DNA from 2 places in the Pararhizobium capsulatum DSM 1112 genome. Region 2 is predicted to be linked to the other one. Evidence: predicted binding sites of a transcription regulator. Region 2 holds the regulator's gene; the other holds the start of a gene.
The links. Region 2 encodes HrcA, which represses chaperone genes, less so after heat shock. Its sites were predicted from a motif close to GTTAGCACTCNCNNNNNGNGAGTGCTAAC; they were not measured.

Region 1 (4,484 bases), 620 kb from region 2:
TCGCCGATGGCGATCACCCGCGACAGATCGATGCCGCCCCGGATCGCCTTGGCTTCCGAGAGCGACGCCCGGTACATCGGCACATAGGGCTTGCCGGAAATGCGTGTCTCGCCGCCGAGATCTTCATAGACCTTGGCAATAGCGCCGGCGCAGGGGATCAGCCGGTGGCCGCGCTCGACCACCAGGTCCGGATTGGCGCAGATGAAGGGGATCTTGCGGCGGGCAAGCCCGGCGAGCGTGGCGCGGTAATCATCCGGCGTTTCCGTTTCGTCGTCGAAGAAACCGGCGCAAACGATGATTTCGGCACTTTCGGAGGAAACCATGTCGACATCGAGCCCGTCGAGCAGGGGGAAATCCTTCTCGGCGCCGATGAAATAGATCTTTTTTTGTCCGGCCGAGATCAGCGCTCGGGTGACATCACCTGACGTCACGATGCGATCATAGGCCGTATCCGGCACGCCAAGACCACGGATCTGAACGATGACGCCGGGATGCGGACGGGGGGAATTGGTGATGAGAACGACGGTCAACCCGCGCGAACGCGCCTCGATCAACGCCTCGCAGGCTTCCTTGAAAGCCGCGATGCCATTGTGCAGCACGCCCCAGACGTCGCACAGAACCACATCATAGCGGCTGGCAATGTCGCGAAAACTGTTGATCCGAGCGGCCATGCTGGCTTCCTGCAGAAAAAATTATTGGAGGTGACATCGCAGGCAAGCGCCGAAAACACAAGACACGATCCGGAAAATGAAGTCCGAATCCCAAGGATTTGGGCTTTCCATGCGGTGGATTTTTTCAAAAAATGCGGATCACCCAGCCAGCGGCGGCGCAGACTGCAAGCGTGGTGACGATGCCGCGCTTCAGCCTGAAGATCAGCAGAGCGGCCAGAATCGTCAGGAAAAATGCGGCCGGCTGGAACGTCTGCCAGGCGGGCAGCGGCATCGAAAGCGGCCCGATCGCATAGCGGTCTACCTCTGCAAAAAGGACATGCAGACCGAACCAGACCGCCAGATTGAGAATGACGCCGGTGACGGCTGCCGAGATCGCTGCCAGCGCGCCCGTCAACGCCCTGTTGTTGCGCAGCGTCTCAACATATGGAGCGCCGAGGAAAATCCAAAGGAAGCAGGGAATGAAGGTGACCCAGGTGGCAAGCGTCGCCCCCAGCACGCCGGCCCAGAGCTGATCGAGCCCGAGCGGCGTGCGAAAGGCGGCCATGAACCCGACAAAAGAGAGCACAAGCACCAGTGGCCCCGGCGTCGTCTCAGCCAGCGCCAGGCCGTCCAGCATCTCCCCAGGCTTCAGCCAATGATAGGTGGCTACTGCCTGCTGCGCGACGTAGGCAAGCACCGCATAGGCGCCACCGAAGGTCACCACCGCCATCTTCGAGAAGAACAGGCCGATGGCGGTGTAGACATTGTCGAAGCCGATCATCGCGCCGATCGCTATGAACGGCGCGATCCAAAGCGCAACCCATATGCCGAGGACTTTCACCGCCCTGCTCCAGGACGAAACGATGTCCGGGAAATCGCTGTCGATGACCGAGCGCTGGTCGGACAGCGCCCCTTTCACCACCGCTGCAGTTATCTTCTTCACCGACTGCACGCGGGTGGCGGTGTAACCGGCCAAGCCCGCCGCGAGAACGACAAGCGGAAACGGTAAATCGAAGAAGAACAGCGCCGCGAAGGCGAGTGCCGCGGTGATCACCGCAAACCGGGTTTTCAGCGCCCGGCGGCCGACGCGGATGACCGCCTCGATGACGATGGCCAGCACCGCTGCCTTCAACCCGAAGAACAGGCTCGTCAACCAGTCGGTTTGCTGAAACAGCGCATAGGCCGAAGACAGGCCGAGGATGACGAAAAAGCCCGGCAGCACGAACAGCATTCCCGCAACAATGCCGCCACGCCCGCCATGCAGCAACCAGCCGATATAGGTGGCAAGCTGCTGGGCCTCCGGGCCTGGCAAAAGCATGCAGAAATTCAGCGCGTGCAGAAACCGGCTTTCGGAAATCCAGCGGCGCTCTTCCACCAGTTCCTTGTGCATCAGGGCAATCTGTCCCGCAGGCCCGCCAAAGCTGAGGAGCCCGATCTTCGCCCAGACCCCGGCGGCCTCGGCGAATGTCGGATGCGCAGGAGGAGCCTCAACCTGCACCGCCTCATTCATTGGTTTTGGCCCTTTTCGCGACGTGCTGGACCCATTCGTGCTTTTCCTGTGTGGCGTCACGCGCCCAGCGATAAAAGGCATCATAGAGCGCCATCCCCGCTTCCAGTTGCTCCAGATCGTCGGCGAACATACGGGAAAGGCCGAGCGATGCCGCGAGCAAACCGGCCGCTTCTGGAACCAGATCGAGCCGGTCGGTATCGGCGGCGCGCACAATCAAAGACAGATGCTGAAGTGCCGGAAATGAGAGACCGAACTCCTTGACCATCGTGTCAAAGGTACAGTCCTCGCCCCTGTGGCTCCAGAACGCATTTTCCACGTCGAATGGCGTGGCGCCGAACCGATCTGCGACGGCTTCGACTTCCGGGGCAGCGACGAAGAGAAACGTTGCGGCCGGATCGATGAAGCGGCGGATCAGCCAGGGGCAGGCAATGCGGTCGATCTTTGGACGGGAGCGCGTGACCCAGACCGTGCCGCCGCCGGCATTTTCATCCGGCAGGACAGCGACCGGAACAAGCGGCAGCTGGGCGGACTGCCAGGCTTCGAACCCGCCTTCCAGCGTTTCCGCCACAGCCCCGGCATTTCGCAGCCAGGCTGCGGCGCCCTCGCTGAGTTTCTTGCCCTTCTGGCAGACCACGACGACCCAGCGGCTGCGATAATCCGCACCCCATTGCCGCACGTCTTCATATCGACGCCGGAAGGAAGCGGGCAGGAGAAGCGGCCGGGCGGCGAAATCCTCATCGTCGCGCACATCGATAACAACCGGCCCCTTGGGGGTGCCGATCAGGCGGACGAGTTTTTCTGTGGAGATAGCGTTGTAGGAAGCCATGATTTACGTCCTTCGTGGGATTGGACGCGAAATGATGGCGTGACGCCTCGTGGGGCATTCGCAGACCCCATGCGCAAACTAGACAAAAAAGCCCAAAACAAGTCAACTATTTTCGCCGGAAAAGAATTTTACCGACCCATTCTTGACTCAATCGTCGGCCATCCCTATCTCGGAGCCGCTAGCACTCACTTCTGGAGAGTGCTAATATCATCCATCGGATCCACGATGCGATCCGTGAAGTCATTTGATCGAGGGATTAGACAATGACAAGCACCAATTTCCGCCCGCTGCATGACCGCGTCGTTGTACGTCGCGTCGAGTCTGAAGCAAAGACCAAGGGCGGCATCATCATTCCTGATACCGCCAAGGAAAAGCCGCAGGAAGGCGAAATCGTCGCGGTCGGCACCGGCACCCGTGACGACAAGGGCACGCTCATCGCGCTCGACGTCAAGGCTGGCGACCGCGTTCTGTTCGGCAAGTGGTCGGGCACCGAAGTCAAGCTCAACGGCGAAGACCTTCTGATCATGAAGGAAGCCGACATCATGGGCGTTATCGGCTGATCTGAGCCGGTTATCACTTTCCACATTCCAAAAACCAATTGGGCATCAGCCCGGGAGTTTTTATCATGGCAGCCAAAGAAATTAAGTTCGGCCGTACCGCGCGCGAAAAGATGCTGCGCGGCGTCGATATCCTCGCTGACGCAGTGAAGGTAACGCTCGGCCCGAAGGGTCGCAACGTCATCATCGACAAGTCCTTCGGCGCTCCGCGCATCACCAAGGACGGCGTATCGGTCGCCAAGGAAATCGAACTGGAAGACAAGTTCGAGAACATGGGCGCCCAGATGGTTCGCGAAGTTGCTTCGAAGACCAACGACATCGCCGGTGACGGCACCACGACCGCGACCGTTCTCGCCCAGGCTATCGTTCGCGAAGGCGGCAAGGCCGTTGCAGCCGGGATGAACCCGATGGACCTGAAGCGCGGCATCGACCTTGCAGTCGCAGCCATCGTCAAGGACCTCGTTGCCAAGGCAAAGAAGATCAACACTTCGGAAGAAGTGGCCCAGGTCGGCACGATCTCCGCCAACGGCGAAAAGGAAATCGGCCAGTACATCGCTGAAGCGATGCAGAAGGTCGGCAATGAAGGCGTCATCACGGTTGAAGAAGCCAAGACCGCCGAAACCGAACTCGAAGTCGTCGAAGGCATGCAGTTCGACCGCGGCTACCTGTCGCCCTACTTCGTGACCAACCCTGAAAAGATGGTTGCCGAACTGGAAGACGCTTACATCCTTCTCCATGAGAAGAAGCTTTCCAACCTGCAGGCAATGCTTCCGGTTCTCGAAGCCGTCGTTCAGACCGGCAAGCCGCTCCTCATCATCTCGGAAGACGTCGAAGGCGAAGCTCTTGCGACCCTCGTCGTCAACAAGCTGCGTGGCGGCCTGAAGATCGCTGCCGTCAAGGCTCCGGGCTTCGGCGATCGCCGCAAGGCCATGCTCGAAGAC
Region 2 (4,484 bases):
GGGAGAGAACCATGATGGAAGCAGGCGGACACTGGCGCAACTGGGTCGGAAACCAGTCGTGCATCGTCAGACACAAAGGCGCTCCCGACAGTGAAGCCGCGCTGGCGGACATGGTGCGGGAGGCGACATCAGATGGCTTGAACGTCCGCTGCGCAGGCTCGGGCCATTCCTTTACACCCGTGGCACTCACGAGCGGCCTGCACCTCACCCTCTCCGGGCTGCAGGGCATCACCAATATTGACACGGCCCGCAAGCGTGTCTCCGTCCACGCCGGCACGACGATCAACACGCTGGGCAAGGCGTTGAAGCAAGCCGGCCTCTCGCTGATCAACCAGGGCGATATCGACAGCCAGGCGCTGGCCGGCGCGCTGACCACCGGCACCCATGGCACCGGCATCAAGCTCGGCAACATGGCCTCCCAGATTGTCGGCATGCGGCTCGTGCAGCCCGACGGCAGTATCCTCATCGTCGATGAAAGCCGACCCGACCTCCTGAACGCGGCGCGGGTTTCCATCGGCATGCTCGGCGTGATCTCGGAGATCACCCTGCAGGCGATGGAGAGCTACAATCTGCATGAAAAGCTCTGGCGCTGCACCTTCGACGAATGCATGGAGCAACACGACGATCTCGCGGCAAACCACCGGCATTTCGGCTTCTTCTGGTGCCCCGTACCGGAAAGCCGCCACTGCTACTGCCTGCCGGACACGTCTTCCGTCTCGACCACCGACAGCCTGTCGGATGTCTGCGAGATGAAGACGATCGACATCACCACCGAGCCGCCGATGGAGAGGGGTTTCGAGAAGATCGCCTATTCCTCGGAGATCTACCCGATCGAATACGTCCCGAACTTCCACGAGCTCGAATATGCCGTGCCTCTGCGCTACGGCAAGCAGGCCTGCATGGAAGTGCGCAAGCTGATGCTGGAAAAGCATCCGACTTGCATCTACCCGATCGAATACCGCTTCACCGCCGGCGATCCCGGCTGGATCAGCCCATTCTTCGAGCAAGATTCCATTACCCTGTCAGTCTCCGGCGAGCCCGGCACCGACTACTGGAACTACCTGAAGGATGTGGACGATATCCTGCGCCAGTTCGGCTCCCGCCCGCACTGGGGCAAGCTCCACTTCCTCGGCGCAGAGGATGTGACGGCGCTCTATCCGCGCGCTGGCGATTTCCGGGCGCTGAGGAACAAGCTCGATCCGGAAGGGCGGTTCCTGAACGACCATCTGAAGCAGTTGTTTGGATGAAGTGAATGTTGAGGGATTTACCCCCCTCTGCCCTGTCGGGCATCTTCCCCTCAAGGGGGGTCGCAAGAGGCGCGCTCTCGCTCATGTAAACGAAGCTATCAAGGGAAATGAACAATCTCCCCCCTTGAGGGGGAGATCTCACGAAGTGATAGAGGGGGTGAACCCCTTCGCACCAGCCTTAAGCCGCCGGCGTCTCGCCGTCGACGATCGCGATCTTCGGGCCGCCCTTGGCAACGCCGACCATGGCCGGCCGCAGGACGCGGTCGCCGATCGTGTAACCGGCCTGAACGACCTGAACCACCGTGTTGTTCGGCACGTCCGGATTCGGAATTTCGAACATGGCCTGGTGGAAGTTCGGATCGAACTTCTGGCCTTCGGGCTCAAGCTTCTTCACGCCATGGCGCTCCAGCGCCGACAGCATCGAGCGCTCGGTCATCTCGACGCCTTCGATCAACGCGTTGAACCCGGCATCCCCTGCAGCACGGGCCTCTGCCGGGATGGCATCGAGAGCGCGGCGCAGGTTGTCGGAAACGGCCAGCATGTCGCGGGCAAAGCCGGCGACGGAATAGGACTTGGCATCCTTGACGTCACGCTCGGTGCGGCGACGCAGATTGTCCATTTCAGCGGCGAGGCGCAGGTAACGGTCGCGCATCTCGGCGGTTTCGGCGCGCGCAGCTTCGAGCAGCTCCTGCTCGGTAACCTCAGCACCGGCTTCAGCAGCAGCTTCGCTTGCCGCGGCGCCTTCGGTTTCATAGGCCTCGGGGCCGTAATTCTTCGTGTCTTCGGTCATACCGGTCTCCGGAAAGTCTAGATGGTGCCGATATCGAGCTTCGGACGCCAAAAATCAAGGGCGCAAACGCGGCCTTGGGCAAATGCCGCTATCCGCGCGACAGCCTGGACATCAGCTGTGCCGTATAATCCACCATCGGCACGATGCGCGAATAGTTGAGGCGCGTCGGGCCGATGACGCCGACTGCGCCGACGATCTTCTCATCGCTATCCTTGTAGGGCGCGACGATCAGCGACGAGCCGGACAGCGAAAACAGCTTGTTTTCCGAGCCGATAAAGATACGCACCCCCGGCCCGCTTTCGGCAAGGTTGAGGATTTCGATCAGGCTGTCCTTCTTTTCAAGATCGTCGAACAGCATGCGCAGCCGGTCGACATCGTCGGCACCGGCAAGACCTTCCAGCAGATTGGCCCGGCCACGGACGATGAGTTGCGTCGGCTTGTCGTCGCTGTCGCCGCCCGACCAGATGGCAAGACCGCGCTCGACCAGATCCTGCGACAGCGCATCAAGCTCCAGCCGCACCGTTTCCTTGACCTTCTGCAGCTGGCCGCGCGCCTCGTGCAGCGTCTGGCCGGCGAGATGGGCGTTAAGGAAGTTGGCGGCCTCCGTCAGCTGCGAACTGGTGATGCCGCTCGGCAGTTCGATGATGCGGTTTTCGACCTGATCATGCTCGCCGACAAGAACGGCAAGAGCCTTCGTCGGGGCAAGCCGCATGAATTCGACATGCTTCAGAATAGGATCGGACTTGGCCGTTATCACCAGCCCCGCGCCCCGTGACATGCCCGACAACATCTGGCTTGCCTCGGTCAGCAGCGATTCCACCGGTTGTCCGTGGTCGCTGCGGCGCACATGCCGGTCGATCGAGGCGCGGTCTTCCGCGGAAAGATCGCCAACCTGCATAAAGGCATCGACGAAAAAACGCAGCCCGATCTGGGTTGGCAGGCGGCCCGCCGATATATGGGGAGAATAGATGAGACCAAGATCTTCGAGATCGCTCATCACATTGCGCACCGATGCGGGCGAAAGCGACATTGGCAGCAACCGCGAAAGACTGCGGGAGCCGAGCGGCTCGCCGTTTTCGAGATAGCTCTCGACGATCCGGCGAAAAATCTCTCCCGAACGCTCGTCGAGCGAGGAAAGCCTGTCACTGGCCCCGGATCTGTTGATTACCATCTACGTTGCAAATTCCATGCTGTTGCATCTGCATGAAATATAGTGATCCGCCGCAGGAGTGCAAAAGAGAAAATGCGCGCCAGCCCCTTGGATACAGCGGTTTTATCTCGCACCGAAATGATTTCCCTTCGCGTCAACATAGGCTAGAAGGCTGCACGAACATCAAAGGAGTTCATGATGCGGCCCTCCGGCAGAAAAACCGACCAGATGCGCAAGGTTTCCTTCGAGCGCAATGTTTCCAAGCATGCCGAAGGCTCCTGTCTGGTGAAATTCGGGGATACGCATGTGCTGTGCACGGCAAGCCTCGAGGACAAGACGCCGCCGTGGCTGCGTAACAGCGGCAAGGGCTGGGTCACCGCCGAATACGGCATGCTGCCGCGCGCCACCGGTGAACGCATGAAGCGTGAAGCCGCCACTGGCAAGCAGAGCGGCCGCACCCAGGAAATCCAGCGCCTTATCGGACGCTCGCTGCGCGCTGTCGTCGATCTTCAGGCGCTCGGCGAACGCCAGATCTCGATCGACTGCGACGTCATCCAAGCCGATGGCGGCACCCGCACCGCCTCGATCACAGGGGCGTGGATTGCCCTTCACGACTGCCTGAAGTGGATGGAAGCCCGTAACATGATCAAGGTCGATAAGGTTCTGAAGGACCATATCGCCGCGATTTCCTGTGGTATCTTCGCCGACCAGCCGGTGATCGATCTCGACTATCTCGAAGACTCCGCTGCCGAAACCGACGCCAATTTCGTCATGACCGGCTCCGGCGGCATCGTCGAGATCCAGGGCACTGCAGAAGGCAAGCCCTTCTCCGAAACCGAATTCGCAATCCTGATGGGCCTTGCCAAGAACGGTATCGCCGAACTGGTGACGCTGCAGAAGCAGGCTGTCGCAGGTTAAGTCAGGAACCGATGGCACTTTCAACGACAGGATTGCCCCTCACCCTAACCCTCTCGCGGGGAAAGATTTGGCGCGCCCTGCCGAAGCCAGAGCAAGCCGCCGCCACCCCCCTCTGCCACTTCGTGACATCTCCCCCGCAAGGGGGGAGATTGGCTGGGGCGACCGGCATACTCCCCTTCTCCCCCCTTGCGGGGGGGATGTCAGCAGCGCTGACAGAGGGGGGTGGAGCGGCATATTCCAAGCTCACGAGAGGTCATCACCATGGCTAACGCCCTCGAAGGCATCCTCGAAACCGCCCTTTACGCCGACGACCTCGACGCCGCCGAACACTTCTACGGCACCATCCTCGGCCTCGAAAAGATCACCCGCGCCGGAAACC

Region 1: the regulator HrcA is predicted to act here: its motif matches at 3,164-3,192, upstream of groES (co-chaperone GroES).

What each region holds. Positions count from the first base shown of each region.
Region 1 covers NZ_JAUSVF010000001.1:1,496,020-1,500,503, reverse strand. The annotation lists gene QO002_RS07160 (TIGR01459 family HAD-type hydrolase) at 1-671, opposite strand, end outside; gene chrA (chromate efflux transporter) at 796-2,160, opposite strand; gene QO002_RS07150 (chromate resistance protein ChrB domain-containing protein) at 2,153-2,986, opposite strand; gene groES (co-chaperone GroES) at 3,250-3,546, shown strand; gene groL (chaperonin GroEL) at 3,612-4,484, shown strand, end outside.
Region 2 covers NZ_JAUSVF010000001.1:878,909-883,392, reverse strand. The annotation lists gene QO002_RS04155 (D-arabinono-1,4-lactone oxidase) at 12-1,247, shown strand; gene grpE (nucleotide exchange factor GrpE) at 1,426-2,037, opposite strand; gene hrcA (heat-inducible transcriptional repressor HrcA) at 2,126-3,208, opposite strand; gene rph (ribonuclease PH) at 3,386-4,105, shown strand; gene QO002_RS04135 (VOC family protein) at 4,367-4,484, shown strand, end outside.